3 regions of the Caulobacter sp. GW821-FHT11A05 genome follow, and region 2 is predicted to be linked to each of the others. Evidence: predicted binding sites of a transcription regulator. Region 2 holds the regulator's gene; each other region holds the start of a gene.
What was found. The regulator LexA, encoded in region 2, represses DNA repair genes until DNA is damaged. The targets are predictions, from matches to a motif close to ATGTTCNCNANNTGTTCT.
Positions count from the first base shown of each region.

Region 1: a site for LexA is predicted at 2,057-2,074, ahead of uvrA (excinuclease ABC subunit UvrA). Genes of this name have one in related genera too.
Region 3: a site for LexA is predicted at 2,111-2,128, ahead of AC1RSK_RS18710 (YifB family Mg chelatase-like AAA ATPase). Genes of this name have one in related genera too.

Region 1 covers NZ_JBXASF010000019.1:57,900-62,393, reverse strand. The annotation lists gene AC1RSK_RS21625 (methyltransferase family protein) at 1-128, opposite strand, end outside; gene AC1RSK_RS21620 (TetR/AcrR family transcriptional regulator) at 132-710, opposite strand; gene AC1RSK_RS21615 (TetR/AcrR family transcriptional regulator) at 943-1,527, opposite strand; gene AC1RSK_RS21610 (PaaI family thioesterase) at 1,589-2,005, shown strand; gene uvrA (excinuclease ABC subunit UvrA) at 2,156-4,494, shown strand, end outside.
Region 2 covers NZ_JBXASF010000021.1:29,864-34,357, forward strand. The annotation lists gene AC1RSK_RS22220 (ComEC/Rec2 family competence protein) at 1-1,833, shown strand, start outside; gene lexA (transcriptional repressor LexA) at 1,814-2,512, opposite strand; gene trpC (indole-3-glycerol phosphate synthase TrpC) at 2,911-3,687, opposite strand; gene trpD (anthranilate phosphoribosyltransferase) at 3,687-4,494, opposite strand, start outside.
Region 3 covers NZ_JBXASF010000014.1:101,521-106,014, reverse strand. The annotation lists gene AC1RSK_RS18715 (alpha/beta fold hydrolase) at 1-462, shown strand, start outside; gene AC1RSK_RS18710 (YifB family Mg chelatase-like AAA ATPase) at 459-2,033, opposite strand; gene AC1RSK_RS18705 (hypothetical protein) at 2,192-2,488, opposite strand; gene AC1RSK_RS18700 (hypothetical protein) at 2,544-3,497, opposite strand; gene gshB (glutathione synthase) at 3,589-4,494, opposite strand, start outside.

The sequences.
Region 1 (4,494 bases), on a different contig from region 2:
ATGGCCGCCACGGCCCAGCCGACCCAGGTCCAGGGTGGGCCCAGGATCAGGGCCAGGGGCGCGCAGAGGCCCAAGGCTGCCATGACCACGAGGCCGAGAAGGACGACGACGGGAGGGATGATCCGCATGGTTCAGGCTCCGGGACGGGCGAGGGTCGCCTCGATCAGGTGGTGCAGCGCGGCCAGGGCTGTGTCGCGGTCGGCGCCGGCCTCGATCGTGTCGGCGGTCTCGTGCAGGACGGCGAACAGCAGGCGGCCGGTGACGTCGGGATCGACCGGGCCGAAGGCGCCCGCCTCCTGGCCGGCCCGGATGATGGCGGCCAGCCGGGCCGGCGGCCGGGCCTGGCTGTGCATCGGCCGGTTGCGGGCGAAGTCGCTGTGGAACAGGGCCTCGTGGATGCCCTCCAGGCCGAGCACGAAGTCGACGAACAGCACCGACAGCCGGCGCAGCAGCGGCGGCCAGTCGATCGGCCCGTCCACCTCGGTCGGCATGGCCAGGCTGATCTCGAAACGGGCCAGCTGGCGCTCGCGGATGGCCTCCAGCAGGTCGTCCCAGGCGCGGAAGCAGGTGTAGAAGGTGCCCTGGGCGGCGCCGGCCTCGCGGACCACGTCCTCGACCCGCGCCTGGGCGCCGAGCCGGCGGAGCACCCGCTCGGCGGCGAGGATCAGCTCTTCCCGTCTCTGCTGCGGATCAAGGCGCCGGCGGGCCATGCGGCCTCCTGTTGACTATCAGTCATTAGTTATTGACTGGCAGTCAATTGTCAAGCGACGGAGCGTTCAAGCCGACAGCGGGTCGAGTAGGCGGCGGGCAAGGGCTTCGATGTCGGCGGCAAGCTAGCCCAAAGGGGCGGCCGGGAGTTCCAATGCGGTGACTGTCCTCCGGCGCAGCCGGATGACTGTCACCGTCTGGCGCGAACGGTGACAGTCACGCTTCGCGAGACAGTCACCGGACCGAGCCGGCGGCGTTGTCCATCAGGCCGGCCACCGCCTCGCCGGTCTCCAGGATCGGCCGGTCGGAGCGCTCCGCCCGGGCCAGGATCAGGGCGCCCTCCATGGCGGTGACTGAGATCAAGGCCAGACGGTCGGCGGGCTCCGCGCCGAGGCCGCCGGCCGTCAGATGTCCGGCGAGGACCTTGCGCCAGGTGGCGAAGGCGGCCTGGGCCGCAGCCGCGATGGCGTCGTCGTCGGCGGCCTCCTCCAGCACCGTCGCGGCGATCGGGCAGCCGTCGCGGTAGCCGGAGGCGCGCATCCAGCCGGCCATCAGGCGGGCGTATTCGCGCTGAAAGTCGCCGGGCTGTTCACCGCGCGGCAGGCCGGCGATGGTGGCGGCGACCTTTTCGCCGGCCGCTGTGATGGCCGCCGCCCCGATCGCCGCCTTGCCGGCCGGGAAGTAGTGGTAGAGCGAGCCCTTCGGCGCCCCGCTGGCCTCGACGATCTGAGCGAGGCCCGTGGCGGCGAAGCCCTGGCGGCGGAACAGGCGGACGGCGGCGGCGACGATGGCCTCGCGGTGTTTGGGCCTGGCGGACATGACTTGCGGTTCCTGGTGTTCTAGGAAATTATATAGACCGGTCTAAATGAAAGCTGAACCGATGCAAACGCCAGAAGGCTTCGAACCGCATTTCCGCAAGAGCGGCCTGACCGATCCCTGGGAGCCGATCTTCAGCAAGCGCATCCCCGGCGAGGCGGTGATCCTGGGCCTGCGCATCGGCGAGGCGCATGTGAACAGCCGGGGCCTGGCGCACGGCGGGCTGATCGCCGCCCTGGCCGACAACGCCATGGGCCTCAGTTGCAGCGAACAGGCCGAGGCCGGATCGATGGGCGGCCTGCTGACCGCCAGCATGACCACCGACTATGTCGGCGTGGCCAGGCAGGGCCAGTGGCTGGAGTTCACCACCAGCTTCGTGAAGATCGGCCGGTCGATCTGCTTCGCCCAGTGCTTCGTCACCGCCGACGGCAAGCCCTGCGCCCGGGCCAATGCGACGTTTTCGGTGGTGCGCGCCGCCTGATCCGCGGGACGGCTGTTGCCACAGGTTGGCAACAAGTCCCTCGCGCGAGGTTTGTTCGCATCTTGTTCTTGTGTTATCGCAGGCCCTGAGCACTACATATTGCCGTTGCGCCGCGACCCTCGGGCCGGCTTGAAGCGTTCTCGGGACATCATGGCTGAACAGCTGAACTTCATCCGCGTGCGCGGCGCGCGGGAACACAATCTGAAGGACGTCAACGTCGACATCCCGCGCGGCGAGCTGGTGGTGATCACCGGCCTGTCGGGGTCGGGCAAGAGCTCGCTGGCGTTCGACACCATCTATGCCGAGGGCCAGCGGCGCTATGTCGAGAGCCTGTCGGCCTACGCCCGCCAGTTCCTGGAGCTGATGAGCAAGCCGGACGTCGACCTGATCGAGGGCCTGTCGCCGGCCATCTCCATCGAGCAGAAGACCACCAGCCGCAATCCGCGCTCCACCGTCGGCACGGTGACCGAGATTCACGACTACATGCGCCTGTTGTGGGCGCGGGTCGGCATCCCCTATTCGCCGGCCACCGGCCTGCCCATCGAAAGCCAGACCGTCAGCCAGATGGTCGACAAGCTGAACGCCCTGCCCGAGGGTGAGCGCATCTATCTGCTGGCCCCCGTGGTCCGCGACCGCAAGGGCGAGTTCCGCAAGGAGATCGCCGAGTGGCGCAAGCAGGGCTACCAGCGGCTGAAGATCGACGGGACCCTGTACCCGATCGAGGACGCGCCGGAGCTGGACAAGAAGTTCAAGCACGACATCGACGTGGTGGTCGACCGGCTGGTCACCAAGAACGAGCTGGGCCAGCGCTACGCCGACAGCCTGGAGCAGGCCCTGCGCCTGGCCGACGGCCTGGCGGTGGCCGAATGGGCCGAGGCCAAGGACGGCGAGAGCGAACCGCGCCGGCTGCTGTTCTCGGAAAAGTTCGCCTGTCCGGTCAGCGGTTTCACCATCGCCGAGATCGAGCCCAGGCTGTTCTCGTTCAACAACCCGGCCGGCGCCTGCCCGGTCTGTGACGGCCTGGGCGCCAAGCTGGCCTTCGACCCCGACATGATCGTGCCGGACAAGGACAAGAGCCTGCACAAGGGCGCGGTGTCGCCCTGGGCCAAGGGCCCCTCCCCTCTCTACACCCAGACCCTGCAGGCCCTGGCGGGCCACTACGGCTTCTCGATGGACAAGCCCTGGCATGACCTGCCGGAGAAGGCCCGTGAGGTCGTGCTGTACGGAACGGGCACGGAGAAGATCAAGTTCGTCTACGACGACAACGCCCGCAAATACGAGGTGGTGAAGCCGTTCGAAGGCGTGCTGCCCAACCTCGAACGGCGCTGGCGCGAGACCGATTCCAGCTGGGTGCGCGAGGAGCTGGGCCGCTACCAGTCCGACACCCCCTGCGAGGCCTGCGGCGGCGCCCGGCTTCGCCCTGAAGCCCTGGCCGTGAAGATCGCCGGCAAGAATGTCTCGGAAATCTCCGGCCTGGCGATCAGGCCGGCCAAGGAGTGGTTCGCCGGCCTCGAGGGCCAGCTCTCCGAAAAGCAGATGGAGATCGCCCGGCGGATCCTGAAGGAGATCAACGACCGCCTGCGGTTCCTGGTCGACGTCGGCCTCGACTACCTCAACATGTCACGCGCCTCGGGCACCCTGTCGGGCGGCGAGAGCCAGCGCATCCGCCTGGCCAGCCAGATCGGCTCGGGCCTGACCGGCGTGCTCTATGTGCTCGACGAGCCGTCGATCGGCCTGCACCAGCGGGACAACACCCGCCTGCTGCAATCGCTGCAGGGCCTGCGCGACCTCGGCAACTCGGTGCTGGTCGTCGAGCATGACGAGGAGGCGATCCTGACCGCCGACTATGTCATCGACATGGGCCCGGCGGCCGGCATCCACGGCGGCGAGATCTGCGCCGAGGGCACGCCGCAGGACATCATGAACAGCCCGCGCAGCATGACCGGCCAGTACCTGATCGGCACGCGCGAGATCGAGGTGCCGGAAAAGCGCCGGCCGATCAGCAAGAAGAACGTGCTGCGTGTCGTCGGGGCCACCGGCAACAACCTCAAGGGCGTGACGGCGGAGATCCCGGTCGGCACCTTCACCTGCATCACCGGGGTGTCGGGCGGCGGCAAGTCGACCTTCACCATCGAGACCCTGTACAAGGCCGCCGCCCGGCGGCTGAACAACGCCTCGGACGCCCCCGCCCCGCACGAGAAGATCGAGGGGCTGGAGAACTTCGACAAGGTCATCGACATCGACCAGAGCCCGATCGGCCGCACCCCGCGGTCGAACCCGGCCACCTACACCGGCGCCTTCCAGCCGATCCGCGACTGGTTCGCCAACCTGCCGGAGAGCAAGGTGCGCGGCTATGGCCCGGGGCGGTTCAGCTTCAACGTCAAGGGCGGCCGCTGCGAGGCCTGCCAGGGCGACGGGCTGATCAAGATCGAGATGCACTTCCTGCCCGACGTCTACGTCACCTGCGACGTCTGCAAGGGCAAGCGCTA
Region 2 (4,494 bases):
CTCGGCGGGGTGGCGGGGAAGGTCAGGACCGAACTGGTGCGGGCCCCGGTCGCGCCCAACTTCGACAAGCCGACCATCGTCGAGGGCTGGGTGCTGGACGTGGCCAGCCCGGGCTCCAGCGGCGGCCGGCTGCTGATTGCACCGACGCGGATTGAGGGGGTGGAGCAGGACCAGCTGCCGTACCGCGTGCGGCTCACCGTCGACCAGGGCGCGGTGGTGGGGCCTGGGCAGGCCGTGCGGCTTCGCGCCGGCCTTGGACCGCCGCCGCCGCCGTCCAGTCCCGGATCGTATGACTTCGCCCGCGACGCCTGGTTCGATCGGGTCGGCGGCGTCGGCTTCTCGGTGTCGGCGCCGCAGGTCATCGCCCTGGCGGAGCCGCCATTGGCCCTGCGCTGGGCCATGGGCGTCAACGCCATGCGCTGGAGCCTGGCGCGCCGCATCGTCGATCGAATGGGCGAACACTCCGGCGGACTGGCCGCCGCCATGGTCACCGGGCACGAGGCCTGGATCACCCGGGAACAGACCGACGCCATGCGGGCTTCGGGATTGGCGCACATCATCTCCATCTCCGGCCTGCACATGGCCATCGTCGGCGGCTTCGCCTTCGCCATGGCGCGGCTGCTGATCGCCGCATGGCCCTGGCTGGCGCTGCGGATCGACGGCAAGAGGGCCGCCGCCCTGCTGGGCATGGCCGCCGTCGGGACCTACCTGATCGTCTCCGGCGCGCCATCGCCGGCCGTGCGGGCGGCGATCACCGCCGGCGTCGCCTTCCTGGCCATCCTGTTCGACCGCCGGGCCATCAGCCTCGACGCCCTGGCCGTGGCGGCCATGGTCATCCTGATCCTGTATCCCGAGGCCGCCACGGAGCCCGGTTTCCAGATGAGCTTCGCCGCCACCGCCGCCCTGGTGGCGCTGGTCGAACTGCTGCCCCGGCCGGTGAAGGAGATCTCGACGCCCTGGTGGATCCGCTGGCCACAGGCGGTCGGGGTCTGGATCGTCGCCAGCATCGCCATGAGCCTGGTGGCCGGGCTCGCCACCGGGCCCTTCGCCATGCACCACTTCAACCGGGTCGCCTCCTACGGCCTGGTCGCCAATCTGCTGGTCGCGCCGATCTCCAGCTTCGTGATGATGCCCTTCCTGGCCGTCGGCGCGGCGTTGGAGCCGCTGGGCCTCGGCGGGCCCTTCCTCGGCGTCGCCGGCTGGTCCATCGACCTGATGCTGTCCATCGCCGGCCAGACGGCGCAGACACCGGGCGCCCAGGTCACCGTGGCCAGCGGACCAGCCTGGACCCTGCCTGTCGCCTTCCTGGGCATCCTGATCCTCTGCCTTTGGCAGGGCAGACTGCGCTGGCTGGGTATTCCCCTGGCCTTGACCGTCGCCCTCTGGCCCCGCCCGGCGCCGCCTGACCTTTGGATTGCCTCCGACGGATCGGCTCTGGCCGTGCGACAGGGGGAGACGGCGATTGCCGCCCGGCCGGACAGCCGGCGCTTCGCCCTGGAGGTCTGGTCGCGCCGGCGGGGGCTGACCCTGGATGATGCGGACTCGCCCGACCTTTTCGACTGCAATCGCCGCCGGTGTCTGGGTGAGGTGGCGCAGTGGAACCAGCGCCGTGTCCCCGATGAGAAAACCCTGGCCGAGCTATGCCGGGCCAGGGTTGTCGTGTTCCGGTCGGAGGCTCCGCAAGACTGCCGATCCGACCTGATCCTGAGCGCCGCCGACTTCAGGGAAGGCGGCTCCGCCGAGCTCTATCGCCGGGGCGATGGCTGGCGGATCGTCTGGGCCCAACCCCTGAGAGGGGTCAGGCCCTGGACCATCAGTGATAGCGGCGGATGAGGCCGACCAGCTTGCCCTGCACGGCCACCTGGTCGGGGCCGTAGATCTGGGTCTGGTACTTGGGGTTGGCCGCTTCCAGGGCGATGGAGGCCCCCTTGCGGCGCAGGCGCTTCAAGGTGGCGGTCTCGCCCTCGACCAGGGCGACGACGATCTCGCCGCTGGTGGCCTGGTCGGTGCGGCGGATGACGACGTAGTCGCCGTTGAGGATGCCGGCCTCGATCATCGAATCACCCTCGACCTCGAGAACGTAGTGTTCGCCGGCGCCCAGCATGCTTTCCGGCACCTGCAGCTTGTCGCGCTCATGCTGGATGGCCTCGATCGGCACCCCGGCGGCGATGCGGCCAAGGATGGAGAGCTCGCGCACATCGTTGGCCGGCTCGGGCGTGCTCATCGCGGCGCGGGAGCCTTCGACCACCTGCGGCTTGAAGGTCTGGCGGCCGCCGGCCGGAGCCGAGGTCGTCGCCTGCTGCGGCAGCTTGACCACCTCCAGCGCCCGGGCCCGGTGGGCCAGGCGGCGCAGGAAACCGCGCTCTTCCAGCGCCGTGATCAGCCGGTGGATGCCGGACTTGGAGGCCAAGTCCAGCGCATCCTTCATCTCGTCGAAGGAGGGCGAGACGCCGGATTCCTTGATGCGTTCATGGATGAACATCAGAAGTTCGTGCTGCTTGCGGGTCAGCATGGCGAAGGCTCTCCAGGCGCGATTCAGTGGGAACAAATCGCAAACGATGGCAATGTTCTCTAGGTGTTCTTTCTTTCTGTCAAGTTAACCGCGATGGCGGCGGCGCGGCTGTTATCGAAGCGGCCAACCATTATACCGCGCGATTGGCCGGCCAGGGGGCTGGAGCGCTGATTGAGGATTGAAATCGTTGGAAAAAGGGTGACCCGGCGGTTGGCCGAGGCTGCGCGAATGTAGGCCGGAGCGTTGGTCGGGTTGTTGGTCGGCTGTCGCCGGAGGTTGGCCGGCTTGTCGTTGGCCGACCTACATTCGGCGTTTGGGGCGCGGCATAATCGGTGTGGGTTTCAGGGGGGTCGCGAGGCCGCTTGCCGGACCCCTAAAATGAATATGTCTAGACTTATTCAGGCGGCCAACAGCGCCCGCGTCGCCGCCGTCACGTCCGCCTGGCGCATCAGGCTTTCGCCGACCAGCATGGCCCGGGCCCCGGCCTTGGCCATGCGGGCGGCGTCGGCGGGGGTGAAGACGCCGCTTTCGGTGACCAGGAGGATGTCGGCGGGAAGATCGACCGCCAGGCGTTCGGTGACGGCCAGGTCGACGACGAAGCTGCGCAGGTCGCGGTTGTTGACGCCGAGCAGGGTGGCGCCGAGCCCTAAGGCCCGATCGCGTTCGGCCTCGTCGTGGACCTCGACCAGGGCGTCGATGCCCAGGCGGGCGGCCTCGGCCATCAGGTCGGCGGCAACGGCGTCGTCGATCATGGCCATGATGACCAGGATGGCGTCGGCGCCCAGCGCCCGGCTCTCGGCCACCTGCCAGGGATCGACCAGGAAGTCCTTGCGGATGCAGGGCAGGGCGACCTGGGCCCGGGCGGCGACGAGGTAGGCGTCATCGCCCTGGAAGCTGGGGCCGTCGGTGAGCACCGACAGGCAGGCGGCGCCGCCGGCTTCGTAAGCCTTGGCCAGGGCCGGCGGGTCGAAGTCGGCGCGGATCAGGCCCTTGGACGGGGAGGCCTTCTTGATCTCGGCGATCAGGGCGAGGCGGTCGGCGGATCTGGCTTCCAGCGCCTTGCGGAAGCCGCGCGGGGCCGAGGCGCCGCTGGCGTCGACCGTCGGGCGGGCGCGTTTGCGGGCGGCGACGTCTTCGCGCTTGTAGGCGGCGATCCTGGCGAGAATGTCGGCCATCAGCTGTGGGTGGCGGCGATGAGGCCGGCCAGGGCCGCCTTGGCGCGGCCGTCGTCGATGACGGCGGCGGCCAGCTCGACGCCCTCGCGCAGGGTCTCGACCTTGTCGCCGATCAGGAAGGCGGCGGCGGCGTTGAGCAGGACCACGTCGCGGTAGGCGCCCTTTTCACCGTCGATCATGCGGGTCAGGGCGGCGGCGTTCACTTCCGGCGATCCGCCGGTCAGTTCGTCGAGGCTGTGCTTCTGCAGGCCGACGGCGTCCGGCGTGATGTTGAAGTTGCGCACCCCGCCGTCGCGCCATTCGCAGACCATGGTCGGACCGGTGACGGTCATTTCGTCCATGCCCGAGCCATGGACGGTCCAGGCCCGTTCGGCCCCGAGCGCGCCCAGCACACGGGCCAGCGGTTCGAGGAGACGGGGGTCGTAGACGCCCAGCACCTGGCGTTTGGCCCCGGCCGGGTTCGACAACGGGCCCAGCAGGTTGAAGATGGTGCGGAAGCCGAGCTCGGCCCGGATCGGCAGCACGTGGCGCATGGCGCCGTGGTGGGCCGGGGCGAACAGGAAGCAGATGTTGGCGTCGTCCAGCGCCTTGCGCTGTTGCTCCAGGCCCGCGTCGATCTTGACGCCGAGCGCGGCCAGAACGTCCGACGAGCCGGACTTTGAGGAGAGGGCGCGGGTGCCGTGCTTGGCGATCTTCAGGCCGCCGCCGGCCGCCACCAGGGCGCTGGCGGTGGAGATGTTGAAGGTGTGCAGGCCGTCGCCGCCGGTGCCGCAGGTGTCGACCACGTCATAGGGGTGGTCGAGGGTG
Region 3 (4,494 bases), on a different contig from region 2:
GAGCGGGTTCCCGAGAAGATCCGATGCCTCGCCTACCTGGCCGCCATGCTGATCCCCGACGGAGCCAGCATGATGACCGTCCTCGCGCCGCTTCTCGAGGGAAGCGAGAACCAGATGGAGATGCGGCCGGACGGCACGAGCGTGATCCCGCGCGAGCTCGTGGCCCCGACCTTCTACAACACCACCCCGGCCGACTGGGCCGCCCGCGCCGCCGACCAGCTGACCCCCGAGCCGATGGTGGTGTTCAGCACGCCGCTCAGCCTCAGCGAGGCGCGCTTCGGCGCCGTCCGCCGCGCCTACATCGAATGCACCGAGGACCTTGCCGTCCCCCTGGCGCTGCAGCGCGCCATGCAGGCGGCCCTGCCCTGTGACCCGGTGATCACCCTGGAGACCGATCACTCCCCCTTCTTCTCGGCCCCCGATCGTCTCGCCGCCGCGCTTGAGGCGATTGCGGGGGTCTAGATCGGCATCCGGCCGAAACCGGCCCCAAAGCTGGACGGAGCCGCCACGCCCTCCTCCGTCCCGGGCCCGGTGCGGCGGTAGATCAGCGCCTCGGCGACGTGGATGCGGCGCACGCCCTCGGCCTGGTCGAGGTCGGCGATGGTGCGGGCCAGGCGCAGGGTGCGGGTCCAGCCGCGGGCGGTCAGCCGGCCGGCCTCGGCGGCGCGGGACATCAGGGTGCGGGCGGCGTCATCGAGGGCCAGGGCCTTTTCGAGGAAGTCGCCGTCGGCGCGGGAATTGAGCGCCGGGGCGCCTTCGCCGGCCTGCGCGGCGCGGGCCGCCTGCAGGGCGCGGGCGGCGGCGACCCGGGCGGCGGCCTGCGCCGTGCCCTCGGCCGGCGGCGGCAGGGCCAGGTCGGCGGCGGTGACCGGCGGCACGTCGACGGCCAGGTCGATGCGGTCCATCAGCGGCCCCGATACCCGGCCCTGGTAATCGCGCTGGCAACGCGGAGCCTTGCCGCAGGCGCCCTTGCCGGCCCCGCCATGCCCACAGCGGCAGGGGTTCATGGCCGCGACCAGCTGCACCCGGGCCGGATAGCGGATGTGGAAGTTGGCCCGGGCGACCATCACCTCGCCGGTTTCCAGGGGCTGGCGCAGGCTGTCGAGCGCCTGGACGCCGAACTCGGGCAGCTCGTCGAGGAACAGCACGCCGTTGTGCGCCAGGCTCACTTCACCGGGTTTGGCCTTGATGCCGCCGCCGGTCAGGGCCGCCATGCTGGCGCTGTGGTGGGGGCTGCGGAACGGCCTGTCGCGGGTCAGCGTCCCCTTGGCGATCAGGCCAGCCACCGAATGGACCATGCTGGTCTCCAGCAGTTCCGAAGCCGTCAACGGCGGCAACAGGCCCGGCAGCCGCTGGGCCAGCATCGACTTGCCCGAGCCGGGCGGCCCGACGAAGCAGAGGTTGTGACCACCGGCGGCGGCGATCTCCAGCGCCCGCTTGGCCTGCTCCTGGCCGCGCACGTCGCGCAGATCGGGACCGCCCGTGGACTGGATGACCTCGCCGGGGCGCGGCGCGGCCATGATCTGGGTGCCGCGAAAATGGTTGATCAGCCCGATCAGCGAGCGCGGCGCCAGGATGCGCGTTTCACCGGCCCAGGCGGCCTCCGGGCCGCAGGCTTCCGGACAGATCAGGCCCAGGTCCATGGCCCCGACGGCGATGGCGGCCGGCAGAGCCCCGGCCACCGGCGCTATGGTCCCATCCAGCGACATCTCGCCGATCGCCGCCCAGCCGTTGAGCGAATCCTGAGGGATGATCCCCATCGCCCCCATCATCGCCAGGGCAATGGGCAGGTCGTAGTGGCTGCCCTCCTTGGGCAGGTCGGCGGGCGCCAGATTGATGATGATCCGCTGTCCGGGCATCGACAGCCCAAGTCCGGTAAAGGCGCCCCGCACCCGCTCCCGGCTCTCGGCCACCGCCTTATCGCCCAGGCCGACGATGACGATGTGGGGTTCGCCGCCGGTCAGCTGCACCTCGACGTCAACGCGCCGGGCTTCGACCCCCTGGAAGGCGACGGTGACGACCTTGGCGACCATGTTCCCCCCGCCCGCGCTTAAGTGCTTGAACTTATGCTACTTATCCACAAGACCAGCACGAGCGGCGGCTCAAATCAAGAACAAATATAGAACCAGACGGGAAGCTGAGCACAAACAGTCATCTAGCTGTCATAAGCTCAGATCGGAAGACAGCGGTGTCAATCGAGGTAGCGGGTCGGGCTCTCGTAGACCCGGCCGCGATCCTCGCGCTTGCGCTTCTCGGTCATCGCCACCCAGACGGACCCGCCCAGCCAGACGATGACGCCACAGAAGGCCGGAAACGCCGTCTTGGTCACCAGCACCACCCCGGCCATGGCGAAGGCGTAGCTGAGCACCACCGGAACCACCAGCCGCCGGCCCAGCCAGCAGGCGACCAGCGCCGGCGCGATGGCCAGCAGGGCGGCCATGGCCAGCATGAAGGCCAGATCGATGGTGACGGGCGGCGTGACGGTCATGCCTCCAGTCTGGCGCGGGCGTGGTTTCACCCCGGTTCACGCCCGTCGCATTTTCTCAGACGCCGCAGCTGGAGGCCGAGTCCCGGCGCAGGGCGCAGATGATCTGCGAGCCCTGGGCGCCTGGATAGGTCCGCATGATCTCGCTCTCCATCCACATCCACTTGTCGTAGGTGTCCGTGGCCGCGACGTTGAAGGCGCGGCTGAAGTTGTCCTTGATCTTGGCCCGGGTCTTTCCGCTGCCGTCCTTGTTCAGGTAGTCGTGCTTGACCCGCGACCAGTTCCAGAAGCCGTAGTTGCAGTGGCTGAACTCCGGGAAACCGTCGTAGCAGCCGCTGATCAGGCCGCTGGGAAACGCCTCGCCCGGCTTGCGCGGGTCAAGCCAGGGGGCGCGGACCGGGTTGTTCAGGCCAGGCGGATTGTCTCGCGCCACCTTGCGGCCAGGATCGGACTGATCCACCCAGTTGGAGTGGGAATAGAAGTCCTGCGAAGCGTGCAGCGCCAGGCCCATGTCCTCCAGCACGTTGCATTTGGCCCGGCCCTTGAAGCCCAGGTAGCTGCAGTCGTTGGGCTTGCTCGTCATCTGGTCGGCCCGCACAACCCACTGCCCGCCCGGGTTCTTCTCGACCAGGGGGCCCGCGTCCCGCACCGCGTCATGCAGCCGCGCGAAGATGTAGCCCCGGCAGGCCTCGAGCTTCTTCTGGGCGTCCTGCCGGCTCTGCGGATAGTCCTTCTCGTCGAACCAGTCAGCGCCGTCGCAGTGGTTCTCCATCGAGGACATCAGGCCCCTGGCCGGATTGTCCGGCGCGCCCACCGCGCCCCAGGTGCCGTTCTCGCCGGCCAGCTCCGACAGGGTCCAGGGCCCGAGCAGGGGACCACCCGTGCTCATTCCCTGACGGGTGATGCGCTCATGCTCGGCGTCCTGGCCAAGCACCGTGCTGCGGACTGTTCCGAACCCGGTCACCCCGATCACGATCGCCGTCGCAAGTCCCGCGATTGCCAAGCCACGCATGTCCGCCCCCAAAGGCTGTTTGCCGAGGCGTGAACCTTAACAAGATATCGACATAATGCAACCTGGAGGAGAAAACACCCGGCGCGGCGGTTCAGGCGCCGGCGCGAATCGCCTCGATGCGGTCCCACATCACCTCGGTCACGTCCGGCCCGCCGAACCGCTTCAGCTGCTGGGCGCCGGTCGGGGAGGTGACGTTGATCTCGGTCAGGTAGTCGCCGATGACGTCGATGCCGACGAACAGCAGGCCGCGCTTCTTCAGGTCCGGACCGATGATGGCGCAGAGTTCCAGGTCGCGTTTCGTCAGCTCGACCGCCTCAGCCCGGCCGCCGCGGGCCAGGTTGGAGCGCACCTGGCCATCGGCCGGCACCCGGTTGATGGCCCCGACCGGCTGGCCGTCGACCAGCAGGATGCGCTTGTCGCCCTTGCTGACGGCCGGGATGAACTTCTGGGCGATGACCTGCTCGCGGCCGATCAGGGCGTGCAGTTCGAGCAGGGCGTCGAGGTTGGGATCGTCCTTCTTCAGCCGCACCACACCCGAGCCGCCGCCGCCGTAGAGGGGTTTCAGCACGATGTCGCCGTGGCGGGCCTGGAAGTCGTGGATGGCCTCGGCGTCGCTGGTGATCAGGGTCGGCGGCTGCACGCCCGGGAAGGTGGTGACGTAGAGCTTTTCCGGGGCGTTGCGCACCTCGGTCGGGTTGTTGACGACCAGGGTGCGGGGATGGATGGCGTCGAGGAAGTGGGTGGCGGTGATGTAGGCCATGTCGAAGGGCGGATCCTGGCGCATCAGCACCACGTCGATCTCGGCTCCGAGGTCGAGCAGCACCGGCTCGCCGGCGGTGACATGGTTGCCCTTCTCGCGCCGGATGGTGACCGGGATGGCCCGGGCCAGCACCCTGCCCTCTTCCAGGGAGAGCTTGTCGGGGGTGTAGACCCAGAGCTTGTGGCCGCGCGCCTGGGCGTTCTCCATCATCAGGAAGCTGGTGTCGGTATCGATGTT